Regions from separate parts of the Staphylococcus saprophyticus subsp. saprophyticus ATCC 15305 genome, predicted to be linked through region 3. Evidence: riboswitches for the same ligand, from Rfam matches in the RefSeq annotation. Region 3 holds a riboswitch; each other region holds the start of a gene.
What was found. A riboswitch is a leader RNA that binds a small molecule or an ion and turns the genes downstream of it on or off. The one in region 3 is predicted to bind S-adenosylmethionine.

Region 1: it holds a riboswitch for S-adenosylmethionine, as region 3 does, so the genes downstream of both, metK (methionine adenosyltransferase) here and SSP_RS09375 (methionine ABC transporter ATP-binding protein) in region 3, are expected to answer to the same signal.
Region 2: it holds a riboswitch for S-adenosylmethionine, as region 3 does, so the genes downstream of both, SSP_RS01210 (MetQ/NlpA family ABC transporter substrate-binding protein) here and SSP_RS09375 (methionine ABC transporter ATP-binding protein) in region 3, are expected to answer to the same signal.
Region 4: it holds a riboswitch for S-adenosylmethionine, as region 3 does, so the genes downstream of both, SSP_RS01430 (aminotransferase class I/II-fold pyridoxal phosphate-dependent enzyme) here and SSP_RS09375 (methionine ABC transporter ATP-binding protein) in region 3, are expected to answer to the same signal.

The regions. Positions count from the first base shown of each region.
Region 1 is NC_007350.1:1,010,257-1,013,443, reverse strand. It holds gene SSP_RS05030 (nuclease-related domain-containing protein) at 1-815, opposite strand, end outside; gene metK (methionine adenosyltransferase) at 914-2,110, opposite strand; SAM riboswitch class I at 2,221-2,332, opposite strand; gene pckA (phosphoenolpyruvate carboxykinase (ATP)) at 2,499-3,187, shown strand, end outside.
Region 2 is NC_007350.1:275,295-278,481, reverse strand. It holds gene SSP_RS01215 (L-lactate dehydrogenase) at 1-470, opposite strand, end outside; gene SSP_RS01210 (MetQ/NlpA family ABC transporter substrate-binding protein) at 514-1,332, opposite strand; SAM riboswitch class I at 1,422-1,528, opposite strand; gene SSP_RS01205 (CPBP family intramembrane glutamic endopeptidase) at 1,674-2,429, opposite strand; gene panE (2-dehydropantoate 2-reductase) at 2,643-3,187, shown strand, end outside.
Region 3 is NC_007350.1:1,947,239-1,950,425, reverse strand. It holds gene SSP_RS09395 (arsenate reductase family protein) at 1-217, shown strand, start outside; gene gcvH (glycine cleavage system protein GcvH) at 390-770, shown strand; gene SSP_RS09385 (toprim domain-containing protein) at 1,036-1,428, shown strand; gene SSP_RS09380 (thioredoxin family protein) at 1,425-1,724, shown strand; SAM riboswitch class I at 1,779-1,886, shown strand; gene SSP_RS09375 (methionine ABC transporter ATP-binding protein) at 1,976-3,001, shown strand; gene SSP_RS09370 (methionine ABC transporter permease) at 2,994-3,187, shown strand, end outside.
Region 4 is NC_007350.1:316,876-320,062, reverse strand. It holds gene SSP_RS01435 (D-lactate dehydrogenase) at 1-178, opposite strand, end outside; gene SSP_RS01430 (aminotransferase class I/II-fold pyridoxal phosphate-dependent enzyme) at 204-1,361, opposite strand; SAM riboswitch class I at 1,420-1,528, opposite strand; gene SSP_RS01425 (transglycosylase SLT domain-containing protein) at 1,629-2,360, opposite strand; gene SSP_RS01420 (PTS transporter subunit IIC) at 2,886-3,187, opposite strand, start outside.

The DNA.
Region 1 (3,187 bases), 940 kb from region 3:
TCTAATTGTTCTGGTCCTACTAAAACTTTTGAATTTGAACTTTGTGCATAATTTGTAATCGTAACATCGCCATCATTTTTAGGGTTGAAGTATAAGATAGTTGTTGGTGTAAATTTTAAATTTAATTCTGTTTGGATATCACCAGCAAGTCTTTCAATTTCATCTAAATGCGTCGTGTAATTAACAAATGATAAAGCATCTTTATCTTCATTTTGATCTAAGACAAGTGTTTGTGGAACTTGACCATCAAGATCTAATGTATTAAATACTTGTTCCATCATCGGCTGTTCTTTAAATTGTGCAGCACTTACGCCATTATACACATGACCTTTAAGCAATTGTGAATCAATGATATATAAACCTGTACGTGTTAGGACTAAGTGACTGATACGTTGCACATCACCAAACTCATTCCTTGGTAAAAAAATATTTGCCATAATATGCATATCTTCTGGACGAATTCTTTTCTCATTTACAAGTCGTTCGCGAATACCTATTAATCTCATATCAGTTACATATTCACTTTGATTTTTAGAGAATAATTTTAATGCATCAATTTCTCTATCTTTAGAATTAACCACAGCCGTATATTCTTCTTTTTGTTTTGTTACCGTTTTTTTATTTTCAATTCTTTCTTTTTCTAGCTCTTCTTCATGCTCATCGCTCAGTTGTTGCTCTCTTGATTTATATTGCGCTTCAACTTTTTCTTGCGCTTTTTTCTTACTTTTTAAAGCAACAATAAATAAAATCAAACAAATGACTGCTACGACAATTGCCACGATTAAACCAATCTCTATTGGTCCAAATGAATTCATAACAAAAACGCTCCTTTATGTGTTCAGTAACTTAATTATAATAGATATGCGCATCGTATTCGATAGTAAAGTTTAAAATTTAAACATTTTGTCTCAGTTTAAGCTTTGACACTATCTTTTAATAAGTTAACTTTATCTAATTTTTCCCATGGTAATAGCACATCAGTACGTCCAAAATGACCATATGCAGCTGTTTGTTTATAAATTGGATGTTTTAAATCAAGCATTTTAATAATTCCGGCAGGTCTTAAATCAAAATGTTTTCTTACAGCTTCTACTAATTCATATTCACTGACTTTACCAGTACCAAATGTATCTATTGAAATTGAAACCGGTTCAGCAACACCAATCGCATACGCTAATTGTACTTCACATTTTTCAGCCAATTGAGCTGCAACAATATTTTTAGCTACATAACGTGCAGCATATGCAGCTGAGCGGTCAACTTTAGTTGGATCCTTACCACTGAAGCATCCACCACCATGACGTGCATATCCACCATATGTGTCCACGATGATTTTACGACCTGTTAGTCCTGCATCTCCTTGAGGACCGCCGATTACAAATCTACCAGTTGGGTTAATATAAAATTTCGTCTGTTCATCTAATAATGACTCTGGCACTGTTGGATAAATAACGTGTGTTTTAATATCATCTTTAATTTGATCCAATTCAATATCTTCAGCATGTTGTGTAGATAAAACAATAGTATCTATTCGAACTGGTTTATCTTGTTCATCATATTCAACTGTCACTTGAACTTTTCCATCAGGACGCAAGTATTTTAAAATTTCATCTTTACGTACGTCAGATAAACGTTTAGCTAACTGATGTGATAAGAAAATGGGTAACGGCATATACGTATCTGTTTCATTAGTTGCATAACCAAACATCAAGCCTTGATCTCCTGCACCCGTAGCTTCAATTTCCGCTTCAGAAGCTTCGTCGCGATATTCTAAAGCTGTATCTACACCTTGTGCGATGTCAGGAGATTGTTCGTCAATTGCTGTTAATACAGCCATCGTTTGGCTGTCGTAACCGAATTTCGCACGTGTGTAACCTATTTCTTTAATTGTTTCTCTAACTACTTTTGGTATATCAACATAAGTTGTTGTTGAAATTTCTCCTGAAATTAAAGCCATACCTGTGGTTACAGTCGTTTCACAAGCCACACGTGCATTTGGGTCATCTTTTAAAATTTCATCTAAAATCGCATCCGATACTTGATCAGCAATCTTGTCCGGATGCCCTTCTGTTACAGATTCTGAAGTAAACAATCTTTTATTATATGTCATAATTTGCTCCTTTAGTTTTAAATTACGAAAATTCTCTCTCTGTTGAGCTCATTAAAAAAGGCCTTCTACACTATAGTAAATAGAGAGAAGGCCCTTTATACGTCCATTCGCTCTTATCGTTCAGACGCTATTTGTCTGCAAACGGTTTGGCACCTTTCTTCAATTAAGAAGAGGTTGCTGGGCTTCATTGGGTCCATGTCCCTCCGCCACTCAGGATAAGAGAATCCGTTAATTTATATAGTACCTAATCTAACATATAATGTCAATTTTACATTTATTAATATTTATTTAAAATTCCTTTGAAATTGGTGTGGACTATTAATCTATATATGTTATACTCTGTAATTGTAAAGGCTTACATCAACTAAATAGCGTGGAGGGATCAAGTATGGCGGTAGATACATACACTTATACAAGCAAAATTGAAAGCATTTTAGACAAGCAATCTTCATTATTTCAATTATCTACAACTCAGTTGTATAATAAAATTTTAGAAAATAATGAAGGCGAACTAACGGAATTAGGCGCCATCAATGCAAAAACTGGTAAATATACTGGTCGTTCACCAAAAGATAAGTTTATTGTCACTGAGCCATCTTATAGAGATGACATCGATTGGGGCAACATAAACCAACCTATCGAAGAAGAAAAATTTCTAAATTTATATGATAAAGTATTAAACTATCTTGATAAGAAAGATGAGCTTTATGTTTTTAACGGTTATGCAGGTAGCGATGAAGATTCACAGTTAAAACTCACTGTTGTTAATGAATTGGCTTGGCATAATTTGTTCGCTCAAAACATGTTCATCCGTCCAAGTACAAATGAAGAAGCTCAAGAAATCAAACCAAACTTCACTATTATTTCTGCACCTCACTTCAAAGCAGACCCATCCATAGATGGTACAAATTCAGAAACCTTCATTATCACATCATTTAAACATAAAGTAATCCTAATAGGTGGAACTGAATATGCTGGTGAAATGAAAAAAGGAATCTTCTCCGTAATAAACTACTTACTACCTAAAGACGACATTATGAGTATGCATTGTTCAGCAAATGTTGGCGAAAAAGGCGA
Region 2 (3,187 bases), 840 kb from region 3:
GCTATAATTGTTTTAAATCTTGATGTCTCTAGAGCCGTACCCGTACCAATAATTTTATGGGCTGGGTAATCTATTTGATTTGCAAAGTAAACCATAGAATCTACAGGATTAGATATCAGAATCACAACCGCCTCTTGCGTCACTTCAGCTATTTGGGACATTATGCCCTTAATGATGTCGTGATTTCCTTGCGCTAATAATGTACGGTCACCATTATTTTTATCGGTTGCTTCACTCGCAGCTATGACGATAAAGTCTGCATCCGTTAAGTCTTGATAGACACCGCTACGAATCTTGATATGTGCAGTATTTATCAGTCCTTGCGAGTGAATATGGTCAAGTGCTTCACCACTTGCCACGTCCGCTCTATCATCAATTAAAATAATCTCTGAAAACAAATTCAGTTGCTGTACATCTGTAAGTACTTGCGTACCCACTTTTCCTAAACCAATAATACCTAGCTTAGACATAATCGAATCACCTTCCTCTTCAATCTATATATTACATGATTATTTATTTTTCATACGGAATAACATCTTGTCCATATTTATCAGTTATAAATTTCTTCATCTCTTTAGATTGTAAAACTTTCATAAGTTCTTTGAATTTTTTATCGTTTTTATGTCCTTCTTGTACGGCAACAATATTCGCAAATGGTGATGATTTTCCTTCTATAGCAATTGCATCTTTATGTGGTGTTAGACCATTATCAATCGCATAATTAGAATTCATTATCACTGCTGCGCCTTCTTTACTATTATAAGTTTTAGGTAAGAATTCCGCACCTTGCTTGTTATTAAATTTCAAATCTTTTTTATTTTCTACAATGTCATCAAACTTAGCATCTTCAATACTGACACCTTTTTTAATTTTGATTAAGCCTTTATCAACAAAGAATGACAAGAAACGACCTTCTTCAGCAGGATTGTTTGATACATAAATGGTAGAACCTTTAGGGATATCTTTAATGTCTTTATATTTTTTACTATAAACGCCCATCGGTGTCGTGAACACTTTCCCGGCTTCTTCTATTTTATAATTATGGTCTTTCTTTTCTGCTTTAAGATACGGTGTATGTTGAAATGCATTCGCATCAACATCTCCTTTATCTAATAATTTATTAGGAACCTTATAATCATTAACTGTTTTTATTTTTAAATCATAGCCTTTCTTTTTCATTTCTTCTTTTGCATGTTCAAGTACGACGCCATGGGGCGCTGGCGAAGCAGCAATCGTAATTTCCTTATCCTCTTTTTCACCATTCGATTTACCACATGCTGCTAGTATAATCGTTAACACAAACAATGATCCTAAAATAAACCATTTTCTCATAATACTTTCACTCCTTAAAAATTTGTTTCAACGTACTTATATGTATAAAAAAACTTTCTCTTAATAAATCAAGAGAAAGTTTGCACTTTCTCTCATCTCCAAAAGTTAAATAACTTTTTGTGACTTAGCACCATTTCGAAAAATCGACGGTTGCTGGGTTTCATCGGGCACATCCCTCCACCACTCTTGATAAGAGTCAATCATATTTATGTTTAGTGGTTTAATCCTAGCATTATGCTCAAGATTAGTCAATGAGTTTTTAGAAAATTCTAAACACTAACACGATAAAATATACCTGTCCTTCACAAAGAAGACAGGTATATCACTAAGAATTATGTAAATTACATGATAATCATGAAAATATACGCTAATAAATTATTCAAAGCATGTAACGCAATGGCTACAGCTAAACTACGCTGCGATTTCATATATACATATACAATACCAACTGCTATGGCAAGATACATCACAATTTCTAATGGAGATTTAGCTTCTGTTACATGTAAAGATGCAAACACAATAATTGAAATAACAGACATAACATAGAAATTTAATTTCTTTCCTAATTCGCCAATAATTAAATGTCTAAATAAAAATTCTTCTGTCATTGGTGCAATAATTACAATTGAGAAAAAAGCTAATATGGTTGATACAGGCGTAGCAAACATTTCCTCCACCATTTTGTCATTTTGTGTTTCTTCAAATTTCCAATGTTCTGGTGCGAATGCATTTACTAAATATGGATAAATTTCTTTAAACACTATAATAACGATAAATGTAATGACAATGAGTTTCCAGTGTTGCTTAATATTTTGTAGCCCCTGTTTCCACGATTGTCTAAATGAATGTCTATGGAATAAAATCCATAACGCGAATATAATTATAAAGGCAATCATTTCCATTAATATGCCTGGCGTACCTGAAAAGTTAGCATTAAAGTTAGCGTTATTTTTCCCTTGCGTTTCATTGATTCCAATCATGATTGTTAAGATGACTATAGATAAACAAAAATTACCTATCAAATAAATAAACGGTAGTAGAAAATCTTTCCCTTGCATATCTTTCCACTGATACTTATGATCATTTTTAAACGACATTGGAACCCCTCCATGTTTTTAATTAGTGAACACTTATTACATTGCACAAATTTTATTGTTTTCAAATATATATTTAAAAATAAAATATACTGTCCCAACTACATCTATTGAATTATTTGAAAATTATTTTCATATGCGTATATGCCCCTCAAATGTGGTATATATACATCAATTAACAAATCAACACACATAGCGTATAAGGAGTTGTATTCAATGCGTATATTAGTATTAGGTGCTGGCGGTATCGGAGGCTATTTTGGAGGCAGATTAGCCGAAAGCGGACAGAACGTGACATTCTTAGTAAGACCCAAACGCAAGTCATTTTTAGAAAGAAATGGATTAGCCATCCACAGTGAGCAGGGAGATTATCATTTCAATCCTCAACTCATTACAAAAGACGATCGCGTAGCGCCTTTCGATGTTATTTTACTTTCTTCTAAATCCTATCATTTAGAGCAAGCCATGACAGATTTGAAACCATTTGTCGATGGTCATACTGCCATCATTCCATTATTAAACGGCGTCGCACATATTCCACAATTACAATCTATCTTTGGTAAAGACAAAGTTATGGGTGGCTATTGTGTGATAGAAACAACATTAGATAGTATGGGAGAAATCATACAAACAAGCCCTTTTGATAAACTCTTTTTTGGAGAACTAGATGGAAGTAAAAGTGAACGCGCACAAAAAATTGCACAAGCATTTTCTGAAACAAAGGCAGAATTCAAATTAAGCACTTCAATCGAACAAGGCAT
Region 3 (3,187 bases):
AGTAACTGATATCGATATTAATAAATTGTTCAATACGCATGGCGCTAAATATCGTGAATTAGGTTTAAAAGATAAACTTAAAGATTTAACAGATGATGAAAAGTTAGATTTATTATCTGCCAATGGCATGTTGGTTAAAAGACCGCTAGCGATTTCAGGTGACAAAGTAACTGTTGGATTTAAAGAAGACGAATATAAAGCAACTTGGTTGTCATAAAATAATAAAGGTGATTAAATTACGTTGGACTATTATTTTGACAAAATAATGAAAACGCTTTACCGGTGTTTTTCGAAAACATTATAATAATTTAAAGATGCCATTAAATAGTTGATTGTATGCTATTCATATGGCATCATTAATATGTAAAAACATTTAGGAGGGGATTCTCGTGGCAGTACCGAGTGAATTAAAATATTCTAAAGAACATGAGTGGGTAAAAGTTGAAGGTAATACAGTAACAATTGGTATCACTGAATATGCACAAGGTGAACTTGGCGATATCGTATTCGTTGAATTACCAGAAGTTGATGATGAAATTAATGAAGGCGACACGTTTGGTAGTGTTGAGTCCGTAAAAACAGTTTCAGAACTTTATGCGCCAGTATCAGGTAAAGTTTTAGAATCTAATGAAGAACTAGAAGACAGTCCAGAATTCGTAAATGAATCACCTTACGAAAAAGCTTGGATGGTAAAAGTTGAATTAAGTGACGAAAGTCAATTAGAGGAATTAATGTCAGCAGAACAATATTCTGAAATGATTGGTGAATAATATTACATAGAACTCCATGATATAACTATCTTGGAGTTTTTATTTTACCTTTTTTTATCTATATTCAAATGAGACTAATCAAAAAATTGTTAAGACTTTGTAAATGCAGACGTAGTCATTTGTTGTAGGTAAGTGTATTTAGCTGACAAAAATGGATTGCCATAATAAGATGAAATTAGAAAACTGTAAAGGATGTTTATGGTCACTCAGTATTGTGAAGAACTAAATAGAGAAATTTACTATCAACATTTAGAGGGTGGATGTCATGGCGATACTAAACCAAGTAATTATTGTAGAAGGAAAGTCAGACAAAAAGCGGGTAAAACAAGTAATCGATCAACCAATCGATATTATTTGTACTAATGGTACGATGGGTGTCGATAAAATTGATGAAATGATTGATACATTATACGATAAACAAGTGTATATACTTGTCGATGCCGATGATGAAGGTGAAAAAATTCGAAAATGGTTTAAACGATATTTAAGTGAAAGTAGACATATAAGAATAGATAAACAATATTGTGAGGTTGCACGTTGTCCTAAACGATATTTATCCAGAGTGCTTGAAAAGCATGGGTTTACGGTAAAGGATGAAGAAAAAGTAGCTAAAGCGAAATTGGATTATATAGCTGAAAGGGTAAGTTTATTAACATGAAGGTAACAAATCAACAACGCGTCAATATAGATGAACATATAAATCAGGAAAAATATCTTATATTTGGATACACACCGACATGTGGTACCTGTAAAGTTTCTGAAAGAATGTTAGACATTGCTAATGAAATATTAAAATTACCAATTACTAAAATCGATTTGAATTTTCATCCAGATTTTAGTCAGGAACATGAAATACAATCTGTACCTGTGTTGATGTTGATGTCAAAAGGTGAAGAGCAAAAAAGAATTTACGCATTTCAATCCGTCCCTAATTTGTTAGAAAATTTAAAATAATTATTGACGAATCATTAGTGCGATGGTAGGATTAAAAATAATTAAATAACGAAACTCTTATCACGAGAGGTGGAGGGATGTGCCCTTTGAAGCCCGGCAACCGTCTGTAACAGAAATGGTGCCAATTCACATAAAGTTCATAGAAACTTTAGAAGATGAGAGAAGCAAACGTTGCTTTCTCTATTCTTCAATGAACATAGGGAAAGCATTTTTTATTTAATTGAAACAAAGCAATACGAGGAGGCAACAGAATGATTGAGTTAAATCAAATAGTCAAAAGGTACAAAACGAAAAAACAGGACGTACTTGCTGTAGATCATGTTGATTTAAGTATTCAATCAGGCTCAATTTTTGGTGTTGTTGGTTTTTCAGGTGCGGGGAAAAGTACATTAATAAGACTTTTAAATCATCTTGAGCAACCAACATCAGGAGACGTTATTATAGATGGTGACACTATAGGTAAGCTATCAAAATCGGACTTAAGAAAAAAACGTCAAAAAGTGAGTATGATTTTTCAACATTTCAATTTATTATGGTCACGTACTGTATTAAACAATATTACATTCCCATTAGAAATCGCAGGGATTTCACGACAAGAAGCCAAGCAACGTGCGCTTGAGTTAGTGGAATTGGTCGGATTGAAAGGGAGAGAAGATGCTTATCCTTCAGAATTATCAGGTGGGCAAAAACAACGTGTGGGTATTGCGAGAGCATTAGCTAACGAACCATCTGTATTATTATGTGATGAAGCGACAAGTGCATTAGATCCACAGACAACAGATGAAATCTTAGAACTATTATTGAAAATAAAAGAAGAAAGAAACTTAACCATCGTTATTATTACACATGAAATGCATGTCATTAGACGTATTTGCGATGAAGTTGCAGTAATGGAAAATGGTAAAGTGATAGAACAAGGCAAAGTTTCAAGTGTATTCGAAAATCCACAACACGATGTGACAAAACGCTTTGTGAAGGATGACTTAAATGATGACTTCGACGAATCAATTAGTGAACTCGTGTCACTTAATGAAAATGATTACGTTGTGCGTTTGAATTTTACTGGGAACAACGCAACGGAACCATTAGTGTCATACATAACGAAGACACACAATTTAGATGTCAATATTTTGGAAGCTAATATTAAACATACAAAAGACGGTTCTATCGGATTTTTAATCATACAATTTGCCGTTGCAAATTCAGAAAAATTTGAAAAATTCAAAAATGATTTAGAGGCACAACATGTATCTGTGGAGGTGGTTAAACATGGGTAATTCATTAAGCGATATCCTCCGAGAAATGTTTACAATGCCAAACGTAAGCTGGGAAGAAGTTTGGGTTGCAACATATGAAACCATCTATATGACGGTAATAGCAACAATATTTGCATTTGTTTTAGGAATTATTTTAGGTGTCTTGCTCTTTTTATCAGCTAAAAGTAAGTCACCAGTCGCTAGAGT
Region 4 (3,187 bases), 890 kb from region 3:
TTTCGTCCAATGGTATTTGTTGCGAAATAGACACACCATCAAATCCTTTTACACGTGAGACAGTTTCACATGTTAATAAATCTTCATCTAAATCGACTTCTACTTTATGCTTATTAGACCAAGCTTCAATGAAAGCTTTATCCTCATTTCTAACGCCAAAAAGTTTTATACGCGTCATGTTAGCATCCCCTTTAAAATTAATGTTATTCATACAGATGTCTCAGAGATTGGATTCTCTCGGCAGCTACTTTCAATTGCTCATCATCAAGCGCTAATGATATACGCACATAGTTTTTACCATGTTCACCAAACGGAATACCCGGTGCAACAAGTATGGATTGCTCTTGTAATAAATAGTCAACAAATGATTCCCCATCAAAATTTGGCGGCGTTTTTAGCCACAAGAATATACCACCTTTCATCGGTTCAAATGGAATATTTTCTTCCTTTAACTTCGCTTCAAAAGTATCCCTACGTTGTTTGAAAATATTACTTTGTTCGTCCAAGAAATCATCATAGTGATTCAATGCATAGGTCGCTGCATCTTGTAACGCACCAAACATACCCGCATGCGTGTGTGTGTGATATTTTTTCAACGCTTGAATCATATCTTTATTGCCTACTGCAAATCCAACTCTAAAACCGGACATATTATATCCTTTAGATAATGAAAATACTTCAATCGCTAAATCTTTTGCACCTTCTGTTTGTAAAATACTCGGATTTTTATGATCAAACCCAAATGCACTGTACGCAAAATCATGAACTATTTTAGTCTTTGTACCTTTAAATTGCGCTACAGCCTCATCAAATACAGCTTGTGTAGCTACTGATCCAGTAGGATTATTTGGATACGTTAAATAGACTAATCGCGTATTTTTCAATATATCCCTATCCACTTTATCCCATTGAGGCAAGTAATATGGTGGTTCTAATACGAGCGGTTGTGGATGTGCATCAGCTAATAAGACACCCGCCTTATAATCTGTATAACCTGGATCTGGTAGTAGTACATTTTCACCAGGATTAACAATACAAGATGGTAAAGCTACCAAACCATTTTTAGTTCCGTACAAAATACAGACTTCATCGTCTTTATCTAACACGACATCATATTGCCTTTGATAAAAATCTACAATCGCTTGTTTAAAAGTCTCTTTACCATGAAATGCTACATACTTTTGATTATTAGGCTCTCGCAATGCATCTGTAAAACAATCAATAATCCCTGTTGGTGTTTCTCCATCTGGTATACCTACCGCCATATTAATTAAAGGTAACGGCCCATGTTCAACAGGCTGCCCCATCGTTTTTGCAAAATAACTATCTGGTACTTGTGCTAATCTATCCGAAATCACCATCAAAGTCCTCCTAATAAAAAAACTATATACCTACGAAAGTGGCATATAGTTTACATGTCACCTATCTTTCAAGTAGTATTACTTGTTGGACGAAGCACAGTACTTCTTTACAAAGTCTGTTGCTGAAGCTTCACAGGGCCAATTCCCTCAACTTCTCTGGATAAGTTTTGCTTTTAAATTACTATTAATTTTATCAGAATATTCAAACATGTCAATGCAAAAAAAGAGCGACTCTAAAGAGTCACTCTTTGTCTATATAATTAAATCTTACCAAGCAACCCATGCTCCAGCACCTTGGTTATTATAAACTTCAACAGCTTTATCCATTTGATCTTGAACTGACATACCTGCATGTTCACCATGGCCTAATAATTGGAATAATCCGTATGCACCTGATGAAGCATTAACAGCATTTGCGTTACCGCCACTTTCACGTTGGATAACACCTTTCCATTGTGAAGCTGATACACCAGTACGTTCTGCCATTTGATTAGCAATTGCATCAATACTTGATGTTGATGTTGTAGTTGTTGTAGTTGTTGATTTAGTTGAAGTACTTGTTTGTGCAGTTTGAACGTTTGTGTTAGATGAAGCTTTAGGCGCTTCAACAGCTGCTACTTCAGTGTTACTTGATTGTTGTTGTGTACGAACTTCGTTAGCTGAAGTTTCGTTAGTGTGTGTAGTTGCTTGAGCAGTTACATCTTGGATAGTGTTAGAAGATGCACTTTGAGCACCTGCAGTTGTATAATTCCATGACCAAGTTTGGCCATCAGAAGTGAAAGTATATTCGTTTCCACCTAATACGAAATCATAGTTATACGCACCAGCGTGTAATGGTTTTTCATTTAATTGCTCTGGGTTGTTTTGAGCTAAGTCAGCTAAATGCGCTTGGTCGATATTTTCTTCTGATGCATGCGCTTGATTGTGATCAGCTGTTGCTGCATATCCTGTTACACCTAATGCTACTGCTAATGATGATGCTAAAATTGTTTTCTTCATAATAAAAAAATCCTCCAATTAATTTCTTTTTAAGTTAAATTATATTTTCGTTAAATTATTTATCGTATGTGCTGAAATCTTTTAAATTTAATGTCTTATCTTTTCGCCACAAATAATATACCATAAATTTCGTTCAGTTATATTACACTTACTTAACAAAACGTTACAAATCAAATTCCACTTTGTAACATTACGACATATTTGTTTTATTTTGTAATGCTAAATAACTATTGATAGATAAAAGGATATTATATGAGTATATGATATAAAGCGATTAAATAAATTTACATTTAAGAAAATCATATATTCTGAAATATTACAAATCACACTTTTGTTACATAACTGTAAAATAACAAAAAGACAAAAAAATTATATTTTGGAGTAAAACTTGCAAATTTTTTTGTTTAAATTAAAAAAAGACCACTGATGGGTGGCCTTTTTTAATCATTTTATATTTTTTTATGTAACGACAACCTTATGCTTTATTACAAAATATGACACACATTTTAAGCAAATTGTGTAACCTTACGCTAAGAACTTGAAGATTTCTCTATCATATATTTTCAATATCTTCATATATAACGTATTAATTAAATACCCCATAACAAATGGTACGACAAAAAATGCAATAAACACAAAAACTAAATTCAATATTATTGAATGTTCCATAAATCTAAAAGCACTGATCGGTCCAACTAGTCCGATAATACCAAAACCAGCTGATTCCTTTGTACCTCCAATACCAATTAACCCACCAACTAAACCTGTAATAAGCGCATTGGTAAAAATAGGTAACAATATAATAGGATGTCTGACCATATTCGGAA